4 regions of the Kitasatospora sp. NPDC048722 genome follow, and region 3 is predicted to be linked to each of the others. Evidence: riboswitches for the same ligand, from Rfam matches in the RefSeq annotation. Region 3 holds a riboswitch; each other region holds the start of a gene.
The links. A riboswitch is a leader RNA that binds a small molecule or an ion and turns the genes downstream of it on or off. The one in region 3 is predicted to bind cyclic di-AMP.

Region 1 (2,999 bases), on a different contig from region 3:
CATGGGGGCGGCCAACGCGGCGGCGTGGGGCGGGCGGTGAAGCGGATGCGGGCGTACCTGCTGGAGCTGATCCACCGCAAGCGGGCGGACCTCGGGGACGACCTGATCTCGGGACTGATCCGGGCGAGCGACCACGGCGAGCACCTCACCGAGAACGAGGCCGCCGCGATGGCGTTCATCCTCCTGTTCGCCGGCTTCGAGACGACCGTCAACCTGATCGGCAACGGGACGTACGCACTGCTGCGCAACCCGGAGCAGCGCCGTCTGCTGCAGGAGTCGGTGGCGCGCGGCGAGACGGCGCTGCTGGAGACCGGGATCGAGGAACTCCTGCGCTACGACGGTCCGGTGGAGCTGGCGACGTGGCGGTTCGCGACCCGCCCGCTGAGCATCGGCGGGGTGGACATCCCGGTCGGCGACCCGGTGCTGGTGGTCCTGGCGGCGGCGGACCGGGATCCGGCCAGGTTCTCGGACGAGAACACCCTGGACCTGGCCCGGGCGGACAACCCGCACCTGGGCTTCGGGCACGGCATCCACTACTGCATCGGGGCCCCGCTGGCCAGGCTCGAAGGCCGGTCGGCGCTGGCCACGCTGCTGTCCCGGCTGCCCGATATCGCCCTGGCGGAAAGCCCGGAGAACCTGCGGTGGCGTGGTGGCCTGATCATGCGCGGATTGCGCGAACTTCCGGTCGAATTCAGTCCCGAGCGCCGTTCGCCGCACGCGCTTCCAGACGCTCCGACACACTGACGGTGCGTCGCGAATCGGCAGGGTTAGGCCGCATGAACACCCATCAATCCGGACAAACGGCCGCCGTTGGTAGGCGATCGGCCACGTGCCGTAATTTCTGTGTGATGTCGGCGATATGAGCTTGTGATTGGTCTGAGGATCTGTCTACTCTCCCTGGAGTTCGCAGCTGCGGACCCCGAGCGCGGAACGCCGAGTCCTGCCCGCCGCGCCACGGGAAACCGACCAGAACCCTGGGCAGGGGCGGGGGAACCAGGTTTGTTGCCGTTCCTCCACGGCTTGGGGTGAAGCCGCCCGAGCGGAATCGTTTCCGCAGACGGCGGCCGGGCCACCTCCCGGTCCGAACCCGACAGCTCACCTCGCAGGCGTGCGGAGAGGGACCCCTTCATGCTGTTCGTTGGAACCGGTCGTCACCGCCGTCGCACCCAGACCGAGAAGGCCATCGCCGTCGCCGGAGTGGCCGGCGTCGGACTCGCGATGCCGATCCTCACCGCCACCGGTGCCTCCGCCGCCCCGGCCTCCGCCTGGGACTCCGTCGCCCAGTGCGAGAGCGGCGGCGACTGGGGCATCAACACCGGCAACGGCTTCTACGGCGGCCTGCAGTTCACCTCCAGCACCTGGAAGGCCTTCGGCGGCACCGCGTACGCGGCTCAGGCGAACCAGGCCACCAAGGGCCAGCAGATCGCGGTCGCCGAGAAGGTCCTGGCCTCGCAGGGTCCGGGCGCCTGGCCGGTCTGCTCGAAGAAGGCCGGCCTGTCGAAGGGCGGCGCCCCCGCCGCCGTCGACACCTCGGACGCCAAGCCCGCCGCGCAGCAGCACTCCCAGCCGGCGCAGCAGCAGCCCGCGGCGAAGCCGGCGCAGCCGAAGCCGGCCCAGAAGCCCGCTCAGCAGCAGTACCAGCAGCACGCCCAGCAGGCCCAGCAGCAGCCGCAGGCCCCGGGCTTCTCCGGCAAGGCCGGCTGGGACGCCGACGCGAAGGTGTACTGGTACCAGAACAACGGCACCTGGTACTGGACCAGCCACCAGGGCGTCTACCAGCAGTACGCGGGCCAGGCCCAGCAGCAGGCCGCCCAGCAGCAGGTCCAGCAGCAGGTCCAGCAGCAGTACGTCCAGCCGCAGCAGCAGGCCCCGCGCGCCGCCGTCGCCCCGCAGGGCGGCCACGACTACACCGTCCGCGCCGGTGACACGCTGTCGGGCATCGCGTCCGCCCAGGGCGTGCACGGCGGCTGGCAGTCCGTCTACGACGGCAACCGCGGCACCGTCGGCGGCGACCCGAACCTGATCCTGCCCGGCCAGGTGCTGCACCTCGGCTGACGCCGGCCGGCACCGGTGCGACACGCCACGGAGGGGGCCGACCCCGGATCGGCCCCCTTCGTCCGCTTCCGTCCCTTTTCCCGGGGAGCCCAGGTGAACTACCGGTAAGTAGCCCGGCCACACGCTGAGACGGTACCGAGGTCGGCGTGGCCCCGGGACCACGTGCGGTTAGGCTCTGGTCGTAACGACTCCGCAATCATCCCGCCGACCGCACCACTGGTCAGCGGGACCCTGCTTCCGCAAGGAGATGCCTCGTGCCGTCCATCGATGTCGTCGTAGCCCGTGAGATCCTCGACTCGCGTGGCAACCCCACGGTCGAGGTCGAGGTCGGCCTCGACGACGGCAGCACCGGTCGTGCCGCTGTCCCGTCGGGTGCCTCCACCGGCGCCTTCGAGGCGCTGGAGCTCCGCGACGGTGACAAGAACCGCTACTTCGGCAAGGGCGTCGAGAAGGCCGTCCTGGCCGTCATCGAGCAGATCGGCCCGGAGCTGGTCGGCTACGACGCCACCGAGCAGCGCCTGATCGACCAGGCCATGCTCGACCTGGACGCCACCCCGGACAAGTCCTCGCTCGGCGCCAACGCCATCCTGGGCGTCTCGCTGGCCGTCGCGCACGCCGCCTCCGAGGCGAGCGACCTGCCGCTGTTCCGCTACCTGGGCGGCCCGAACGCGCACGTCCTGCCGGTCCCGATGATGAACATCCTCAACGGCGGCTCGCACGCGGACTCCAACGTCGACATCCAGGAGTTCATGATCGCCCCGATCGGCGCGGAGTCCTTCTCCGAGGCCGTCCGCTGGGGCGTCGAGGTCTACCACACCCTCAAGGGCGTGCTGAAGGAGCGCGGCCTGTCCACCGGCCTCGGCGACGAGGGCGGCTTCGCGCCGAACCTGGACAGCAACCGCGAGGCCCTGGACCTCATCACCGAGGCCATCCAGAAGGCCGGC
Region 2 (2,999 bases), on a different contig from region 3:
CCCGAACCGGTGAGTCCATGGAAGAAGGAGCCGGTCTTTTGGCCTCCCACCGCCGTCCCAAGCAGCCGAGTCGCGCGCGGGTCTCCGTGCTCACCGCTGCTGCTGCGACCGCGGTCGCGCTCTCCGCCCAGGTGGCCGCGCACGCCGCGCCGCAGCCGAACAAGACGGACGTCAAGGCGCAGATCGACGAGCTGCAGCAGGAGCAGGAGCAGGCCGCCGAGAAGTACAACGGCGCCAAGGAGCGGGCCGACCAGCTGCGCAAGCAGGCCGACCAGCTCCAGGACCAGGTGGCTCGCGGTCAGGAGCAGATGACCCAGCTTCAGACCGGCCTCGCCGGCGTGGCGGGCGAGCAGTACCGCACCGGCGGCATCGACCCGTCCGTCCAGCTGATGCTCTCCTCCGACCCGAACAACTACCTGGCCAAGGCCTCCAGCGTGCAGCAGGCCACCGCCACCGAGACCGACGCGCTCAAGGGCCTGCTGGACCAGCAGCGCCGCCTGGACCAGGAGAAGGCCGAGGCCGCCGCGGTGCTGGCGTCCCTGGACTCCACCACCAAGGACCTGAACCAGGCCAAGGCGGACGTCAACACCAAGCTCAAGGCGGCCCAGGACCTCCTCAACTCGCTCAGCGCCTCCGAGCGCGCGGCGCTGAAGGCCCAGCAGGCCCAGGACGACCGCGCCTCGCGCGGCACCGACCGGGTCGACCTCAGCAGCCTGCCGCCGGCCAGCGGCTACGCGGCCGTGGCCGTGGCCAAGGCGATGAGCAAGCAGGGCTCGCCGTACGTGTGGGGCGCCACCGGGTCGACGACCTTCGACTGCTCGGGCCTGATGGTCTGGTCATACGGTCAGGCCGGCGTCTCGCTGCCGCGCACCTCCCAGGAGCAGGGCCACTACGGCACCCGGGTGCCCTCGCTGGACCAGGCCCAGCCCGGTGACCTGGTGATCTACGGCCCCGACATGCACCACGTCGCGATGTACATCGGCAACGGCATGGTGGTGCACGCGCCGCACACCGGCGACGTGGTCAAGGTGATGAAGGCCGACGCGATGCCGATCAACACCATCCGCCGGGTCTGACCCCCCGACACGCCGGGGGCCGGCGGAAACGGCCCTGTGATCCGCGCCACCTCCCGACCGGGGGTGGCGCGTTCGCTTGAGCGCGTTTCACTGCGTTTCACCACGTTCGCGTGACAAGTGATCAGCCTTGCGTACTGCCGCGATCACCTTCTGTCATCTTCACAAAAGAACTTGGTTATTCTTCCGCCTTTTTTCTGACAAGGATTTGAACCGATCACGGTTCAGTTACTAGGGTCGTGCCCCGAACCACCGCACTGTCGATCGCCCAGCCAGGGTGGCGGCGGTGGTTCCCGCCGAGTTCGTGAAACAGCGGGACGGGTCGAAGCGACCGTCCGACAGGGGAGCCCAGTGATTGGGGGCGCTGTGGAGCGGAGCCGGGGAACCACGTTCCTCCGGGGTGAATCGGCGCCAGGTCGGCCGGTGGAACGGCCGTGAGGCGTCGTAGGGCATGCTTCCGGCCCGAACCCGTCAGCTCACCCGGTAGGCGGACGTAGGAAGAAGGAGTCCGCCTTCGTGGCGTCCCATCGTCGTCCCAAGCCCGCCGGCCGTGCCCGAGTTTCCTTCCTGACCGGAGTTGCCGCCGCGGCCGTCGCCCTCTCCGCGCAGTCCGGCGCCCACGCCGACCCCGCGCCGACCAAGGACCAGGTCAAGGAGCAGGTCGACCAGCTCAACGAGCAGGCCGAGGTGGCGACCGAGCAGTACAACGCCGCCCAGTCCAAGCAGCAGGAGCTGCAGAAGCAGGTCAGCGGCCTGCAGGACCAGGTGGCCCGCCAGCAGGAGCAGGTGACCGACCTCCAGGGCGGCCTTGCCCAGATCGCCGGTGAGCAGTACCGCAACGGGGGCATATCCCCGACCGTCCAGCTGATGTTCTCGTCCAAGCCGGACAACTTCCTCAGCCAGGCCGACGCCCTGAACCAGGCCGGCAGCACCCAGAAGGGTCAGCTGAAGGAGCTCCAGGACCAGCAGCGCAAGCTGGACCAGGACCGCAACGAGGCCCAGGGCAAGCTCGCCGAGCTGGACGCGACCACCCAGCAGCTGAAGGCGTCCAAGGAGCAGATCCAGGCGAAGCTGAAGGCCGCCCAGGACCTCTTCAACACCCTGTCCGAGCAGGAGCGCCAGGCCATCAAGGCGGCCGAGGACAAGGCCGCCGCCGATGCCAAGGCCAAGGCCGACGCCGCGAAGGCCCAGCAGGCCGCCGCCGATCGCGCCTCCCGCGACAGCAGCCGCACCGACCTCGGCTCGGCCCCGTCGTCCTCGCCGGTCGCCAAGCCGCCGGCGCCGGGCAGCTCGCGCGGTGCCGCCGCGCTGTCCTACGCCGCCACCAAGATCGGCAGTCCGTACGTCTGGGCCGCCACCGGCCCGAACTCCTTCGACTGCTCGGGCCTGATGGTCTGGGCCTTCGACCAGGCCGGCGTCTCGCTGCCGCGCACCTCGCAGGAGCAGGCCAACGCCGGGACCCGGATCGGCACGGACCTCTCCCAGGCCCAGCCCGGCGATCTGCTGATCTTCTTCAGCGACGCCCACCACGTCGGCATCTACGCCGGCAACGGCCAGGTGCTGCACGCGCCCAAGCCGGGTGCGAGCGTCCGCTACGAGGCGGTCACCAACATGCCGCTCACGTCCATCGTGCGGGTCTGATTCCCCGCTCGGCGTCCCGCAGGCCCGGCCCTCCTCCACGGAGGTCCGGGCCTGCGGCGTTTCCTTTCCTCGGGCTGGTGTCCGATTGGGGGTCAAATATTCGGGTTGGGAGAGGTTTGGACTCGGTTGCCCGGACTCGCTAACGTCTGCCACCGGACTCCCGCTCCAGGACCGCCCGCTTGGGTGCGGCGGCGGGACCGGTCCGCAGGATTGGAGCAGCCGCCGCCATGCCCGTGCACCGCCGTTCCCAACTGCTCGCCCGTGCGCTGGTGCTGACCGCTGCCG
Region 3 (2,999 bases):
TCGCCGCCGAGGACCTCCCGCACGTCTTCGACCGCTTCTGGCGCTCCCCGTCCGCCCGCCAACTGCCGGGATCCGGCCTGGGGCTGGCGATCGTCGCCCGCACGGTCCGCGCGGCCGGCGGCGAGGTCACGCTCGCACCGGCCGGCCCGGACGGCGGCACCGTCGCGACCGTCCGGCTGCCGGGCGCGGCCACGCCGCCGCCGGAGACTCCCCCGCCGCCCGGCGCCGACCGGAGCTGAGCCGGGCAACAACAACGGAAGGCCGGACGAACAGCGACCGGCCCGGCCCACGAGGAGTCCTCGTGGGCCGGGCCGGTCTGGGCGTGTCCCGCGCCCATGTCCGCCGATGCGGCGATCACCCGGTCGAGCGGTCACCCGACATGACCATCCCGGTCGATCGTTTCGCCCCGCACCTACGGTGGTCCGTCATCCCCGGAGGGGGGAACTCAGAGCGCGACGCCGTGCGCCCGGAGGTAGGCGACCGGGTCGATGTCCGAGCCGTACTCCGGCCCGGTGCGGATCTCGAAGTGCAGGTGCGGGCCGGTCACGTTGCCGGTCGCACCGGACAGTCCGAGCTGCTGGCCGACGGTCACGGACTGGCCGACCGTCACGCCGATCGAGGACAGGTGCGCGTACTGCGCGTACTTGCCGTCGGCGAGCCGGATCTCGACCTCGTTGCCGTAGGCGCCGCCGTTGTCGGCCTTCACCACGACGCCGTTGGCGACGGCGCGCACCGGGGTGCCGGTGGAGGCGACGAAGTCCTGGCCGGTGTGGTGGCCGGAGGCCCACATCGTGCCGGCGACGCCGTAGGCCTCGCCGAGCACCGGGTTGGCGAGCGGGGCGACGTAGCCGGAGGCGGCGGCGACCGGAGCCGCGGCCGGGGCCTGGGCGGGCTGGGCCACGGCGGCCTGGACCTGCACCTGGGCACCCGGGGTGGTGGCCTCGGTCCGGACCTGCAGCTGCTGCCGAGGAGCCGGCGCGGCCTGCGGCTTGGCGGCCGGGGCGGCGGGCTTCTGAACGGGAGCGGCCGGGGCGGCCTGGGCCGCGATCGCGAGCGACTGACCCGGGAAGATCAGGTTCGGGTTGGCGCCGACCACGGAACGGTTGTGCGCGTACAGCGCCTGCCAGCCGCCCTCGACGTGCTTGGCGTCGGCGATCTTCGAAAGGGTGTCACCGCTGACGACCCGGTAGGAGGCGTCGCCCTGGGCGGCGGCCGGAGCGGCCGGAGCGGCCGGAGCCGAGGCGGCGGCGACCGGAGCGACCGGAGCGGCGGGGGCGGTGTGGGCCTGGGCGCTCATCGCGGTGACGAGCGGGAGGGCGAAGGAGACACCGGTGACGGCGGTCGCGATGCCGATGCGGGCGGCGCGGGGCAGGGTGATACGACGAGCCTGAGCAGGCATGGAAGTTTCCTCTCCGACGCCTGCGAGGTGAGCTGTCGGGTTCGGGCTGGAGTTGCCCGGCCGCATGCGCGGCTTCACCCCGAGCCGGTCCTGGACTTCCGCGCCAACAGCGCGAATTCCGGTCCGGCGACTTACCTGTGGGTCCCCCGCTCCTGCCGTACAGAGTTCAGTTCGAGCCACCGGGCAGCGGCAGGACTCGGCGTTCCACCCGGTGGATCCGTCCGGGCTGGCCGGTCGGTCGCTGAACTAAAACTCATCCGTCCGGGTGAAGCAATGTCGATCTCTTGAACCCGCAACAACCCCACCCGTCACGATGACGCTCCGAATGATCCGGAATACGGTGCGTGCACAATCCATTCACCGCCCGCAGCGGATCGACGACCCTCCGCCGACGAACCGACCTCTCCGCAGCCGATCGATCACCCATCGTCACCCCCGGACGCACCGCCGGTGACCCTTGTCACGTGCACCCCACCGGGCAGAGGATCGGGCCGTGACCACAACCAACGCCGGCACCCTGCGCCTGGGCACCGCGCAGGGACGCTGGGTCCTCCTGGCAACGGTGCTCGGCTCCAGCATGGCGCTGCTCGACGGCACCGTGGTGAACGTCGCCCTGCCCCGCATCGGCACCAACCTCGGCGCCTCCCTCGCGTCCCTGCAGTGGACGCTGAACGCCTATCTGCTGACGCTCGCCGGGCTCATCCTGCTCGGCGGCGCGCTCGGCGACCGCTACGGCCGGCGCCGGGTCTTCCTGCTCGGCGTGGTCTGGTTCGCCGTCGCCTCCGCGGCCTGCGCCGCCGCGCCGAACATCCAGGTGCTGATCGCCGCACGCGCCGTCCAGGGCATCGGCGGGGCGCTGCTGACGCCCGGTTCGCTCGCCATGCTCCAGGCCGTCTTCCACCCGGACGACCGCTCGGCCGCGGTCGGCCTGTGGTCCGGCCTCGGCGGGGTGTCGGCGGCCGTCGGCCCGTTCGTCGGCGGCTGGCTGGTGGACGGCCCCGGCTGGCGCTGGATCTTCCTGCTCAACCTGCCGCTCGCCGCCGCCGTCATCGCGGTCGCCACCCGCTACGTCCCCGAGAGCCGGGACGAGAGCGCCACCGGCCGCTTCGACGTGCTCGGCTCGGCGCTCGCCGCCCTCGCGCTCGGCACCTTCACGTACGCGCTGACGGCGGCCGGCGAGGGCCTCTCCCCCGCCGTCTGGCTCACCGGCGTGCTCGGGCTCGTCCTCGGCGCGGCCTTCATCGCCGTCGAACGCCGCGCCCCCGAACCGATGCTGCCGCTCGGCCTGTTCTCCTCACGGCTGTTCACCGCCGTGAACCTCGTCACCCTCTGCGTGTACGCGGCGTTCAGCGGCGTCTTCTTCCTGCTGGTCGTCCAGCTGCAGATCGTCGCCGGCTTCTCGCCGCTGGTGTCCGGCCTGGCCCTGGTCCCGATCACCGTGCTGATGCTCGCGCTGTCCTCGCGCGCCGCGCGGCTCGGCAAGCGGATCGGCCCGCGGATCCCGCTCACCGTCGGCCCGCTGCTGTGCGCCGCCGGGGTGCTGCTGATGCTGCGCGTCGGGGCCGGCTCCTCCTACTGGACGGACGTCCTGCCCGCCGTC
Region 4 (2,999 bases), on a different contig from region 3:
GGCTCAACGCCAAGCGGCAGGAGCGGCTGCACGCCGAGGCCGAGTGGCAGGGCGAGGTCGCGGCCGGGCTGCTGCGCCGGGCCGACCTGGTGACGTGGCCCCGGCTGTACGCGGTGCTGCTGCGCGCGCACGGGGTGGACGTCGCGGACGGGGCGGCGGTGCGGGACTGGCTCGCCGGGTTCCTCGAACTGGGCGAGGAGGAACGGCTGGACGCGTTCGCCGCGCTGGCCGAGGCCGGGTGGCTGGACGAGCCGGACGAGCGGGGCTGGGGCCCGGGCCGGGTTCTCTCGGTCGGCATGGCCACGGACGGCGCGCGGCGGCTGCTGGAGCAGGGCCTGATGCGGCGAAGCTACCGCAACCTCGCCGAGCTGAACGCGCTGGGGCGCCCGATGCCGGACGAACTGGCCGGGGACTTCGGGCAGTTCGAGGAGGCGGCGGTGCAGGTGGCACTCGCGCTGTACGGCGAGTGGACGGTGCCGGGGCTGCCGCGGATGCTGGTCGAGGAGTTCCCGGAGCTCGCGCCGGAGCCGGGGTCGGGAGAGATCGAGGCGTACCTGGCGCAGCTGCCGGAGTCGTCGGAGTCGCCTGAGTCGCCTGAGTCGCCGCAGGAGGGCTGATGCGGAAGGCCCCGGCCGGCCGGGGCCTTCCTGTTCGCGCGTGCGGAGGCTAGGGGTTGAGGCCGCGCTGCTGGAGCCAGGTCTCCGGGTCGACCGGGGCGCCGCCGCCCGGGCGGACCTCCAGGTGCAGGTGCGGGCCGGTGACGTTGCCGGTGGCGCCGACCTTGCCGATCTGCTGGCCCGAGGTCACCTTGCCGCTGCCCGTGATGATCGAGGAGAGGTGGCAGTACCAGATCTCGGTGCCGTCGGGCAGGGTCTCGACGATCCGGTAGCCGTACGCGCCGGACCAGCCGGCCGAGGTGATCGTGCCCTGGCCGACCGCGAACACGGCGGTGCCGGTGTCGGCGGCGAAGTCCAGGCCGGTGTGCAGGTGCGCCCAGTAGCGGGCGCTCTGGCCGTAGTGGGCGCTCAGGTTGTAGTCGCGCACCGGCAGCGTGAGGGCGGCGGCCTTGGCCTTCTCGGCGTCGTCGGAGGCCTTCTTCGCCTCGGCCTCCTTGGCGGCGGCCTTGGCCTGCGCCTCCTGCGCGGCCTGCACGCGGGCGCTCTCCTCGGCGGCGGTGCGCTGGCCGTCGGCCTGCTGCTGGATGCGGGCGGCGAGCGCGAGGCCGGGGTCGGCGGAGAGCGCGACCGGGGCCTCGTCCGGGGACTCGATGGCGGGCGCGGCGGCCGGGGTCGCGGAGGCGAAGCCGGTGGCGCCCAGGGTGGCGGCGACGGCGGTGACGCCGAGCAGCGGGGAGGCTCCGCGGGTCTGACGCGGCATCCGGTGGCGGTTGGCCTCGGCCTCCGGGGCCGGGAACTCGTCCCCGGCCGGACGGGGGTGCTCGAGGAGCTGGGTACCGGCGGCAGGGCCGGCGGGCTGTGCCGGGGTGTGCGTCGACGCCACGGAGGCGTGCTCCTTTCCTTCCTTCGCGCCTACCGGGTTAGCTGACGGGTTCGGAGCAGGAAGGTCTCCTACGGCCGGGCCGGGGCCCCGCCGATTCACCCCAAGGAACGTGGTTCCCCGGCTCCCTGACCTGCCCGGAGGCCGGCCGGCGGGATTAGGCGACGGCGCACGGTGCCGTCTGGGTACGGCGTTTCGACCGCGCTGCGTTATCAGACGTTAATCCTAGGACGCCCTGATTCCAAGCCATCCGCCCGGGACGGCCGACAACCGGGCGGGCGGCTTGTTCCCTATGACTGGTTTGCGGCTCTTGCCCACCCCTGACACTACTTAACGTGATTGGGAGTCACCGGACGACGACCTCGACAGGCCCGCCTGAGTACTCCTACTCATGTGCGGCGGGCCGGACCGCCGCCATCCTGGCGCCATGAACGCACCGATGCAGTCACGCACCACGGCCGCGTACCACCTCCAGGCCGTGCTCTCCTTCGCCCTGTCGGGCACCGCCCTCGCCATCGGGATCGCCTACCTGCCGGTCGGAGCCTGGACCCGGGCCTTCCTCGGGATCGGCCTGCTCTACACCGTCACCTCCTCCTTCACGCTCGCCAAGGTCATCCGGGACAGGCAGGAGACGAACGAGATCGTCACCCGGGTGGACCAGGCCAGGCTGGAGAAGCTGCTCAGCGAGCACGACCCGTTCAAGGTCGAAGGGACCTGAGGGGGCGGGGTGCCGCTCGGCGCGGGCGACCTCGACCCCGGGTGCCGATAGCTTGACGGCTAAGGCTATTAGCCTTAGCTTTATGGCTATCGGCAGCACCGCCGATGCCACCGCAGCAGCGGACCGAGGAGGCCCACCATGAACGGCACCACCACCCCGGAGACCCAGTACCTCGACGTTCCCGGCGGCCGGATCGCCTTCGACGACACCCGGAAGGGCGACGGCACCCCCGTCGTCCTCCTCCCCGGGATGCTCGACAGCCGCCGCTCGTACCGGCACCTCGTCCCGCTGCTGGCCGCCGCCGGCCACCGCGTCGTCACCATGGACCTGCGCGGCTTCGGCGAGTCCTCGATCGCCTGGAACGACTACACGCCGGGCGCCGTCGCCGCCGACGTCCTCGCCCTGCTCGACCACCTCGGCATCGGGCGGGCCGTCCTGGCCGGCAGCTCCTACACCGGGGCGACCGTCGTCAAGGTCGCCGGGGACGCGCCCGAGCGGGTCGCCGGGATCGTCCTGATCGACGCCTTCATCGAGAACCTCCCGCAGAACGCCCTCATGCGCGGCGTCGTCCACGCCATGGGGACCGTCGTCATCCACTGGCCCGCGTTCTGGGGCTTCTACCACCGCAAGCTCGCCTACCCGGGCACCAAGCCGGCCGACTTCGACGCGTACGTGGCCGGGCTCGTCGACGCGCTGCGCACCCCCGGCCGCAGGACCGCCACCCGCGGACACGTCCGCGGCGACTCCTCGCCCGTCGGCTGGACCGCCGCCGTGCGGTGCCCGG

Region 1: it holds a riboswitch for cyclic di-AMP, as region 3 does, so the genes downstream of both, AB0C76_RS22570 (transglycosylase family protein) here and AB0C76_RS03395 (LysM peptidoglycan-binding domain-containing M23 family metallopeptidase) in region 3, are expected to answer to the same signal.
Region 2: it holds a riboswitch for cyclic di-AMP, as region 3 does, so the genes downstream of both, AB0C76_RS22000 (NlpC/P60 family protein) here and AB0C76_RS03395 (LysM peptidoglycan-binding domain-containing M23 family metallopeptidase) in region 3, are expected to answer to the same signal.
Region 4: it holds a riboswitch for cyclic di-AMP, as region 3 does, so the genes downstream of both, AB0C76_RS28325 (M23 family metallopeptidase) here and AB0C76_RS03395 (LysM peptidoglycan-binding domain-containing M23 family metallopeptidase) in region 3, are expected to answer to the same signal.

The regions. Positions count from the first base shown of each region.
Region 1 is NZ_JBEZGX010000030.1:92,626-95,624, forward strand. Features, by position in the region: gene AB0C76_RS22565 (cytochrome P450) at 1-744, shown strand, start outside; cyclic di-AMP (ydaO/yuaA leader) riboswitch at 955-1,123, shown strand; gene AB0C76_RS22570 (transglycosylase family protein) at 1,129-2,055, shown strand; gene eno (phosphopyruvate hydratase) at 2,310-2,999, shown strand, end outside.
Region 2 is NZ_JBEZGX010000029.1:64,912-67,910, forward strand. Features, by position in the region: gene AB0C76_RS21995 (NlpC/P60 family protein) at 39-1,076, shown strand; cyclic di-AMP (ydaO/yuaA leader) riboswitch at 1,426-1,579, shown strand; gene AB0C76_RS22000 (NlpC/P60 family protein) at 1,590-2,714, shown strand; gene AB0C76_RS22005 (NlpC/P60 family protein) at 2,942-2,999, shown strand, end outside.
Region 3 is NZ_JBEZGX010000003.1:6,180-9,178, reverse strand. Features, by position in the region: gene AB0C76_RS03400 (HAMP domain-containing sensor histidine kinase) at 1-239, shown strand, start outside; gene AB0C76_RS03395 (LysM peptidoglycan-binding domain-containing M23 family metallopeptidase) at 446-1,399, opposite strand; cyclic di-AMP (ydaO/yuaA leader) riboswitch at 1,402-1,581, opposite strand; gene AB0C76_RS03390 (MFS transporter) at 1,893-2,999, shown strand, end outside.
Region 4 is NZ_JBEZGX010000044.1:22,370-25,368, forward strand. Features, by position in the region: gene AB0C76_RS28320 (hypothetical protein) at 1-617, shown strand, start outside; gene AB0C76_RS28325 (M23 family metallopeptidase) at 667-1,500, opposite strand; cyclic di-AMP (ydaO/yuaA leader) riboswitch at 1,513-1,671, opposite strand; gene AB0C76_RS28330 (YiaA/YiaB family inner membrane protein) at 1,925-2,215, shown strand; gene AB0C76_RS28335 (alpha/beta hydrolase) at 2,354-2,999, shown strand, end outside.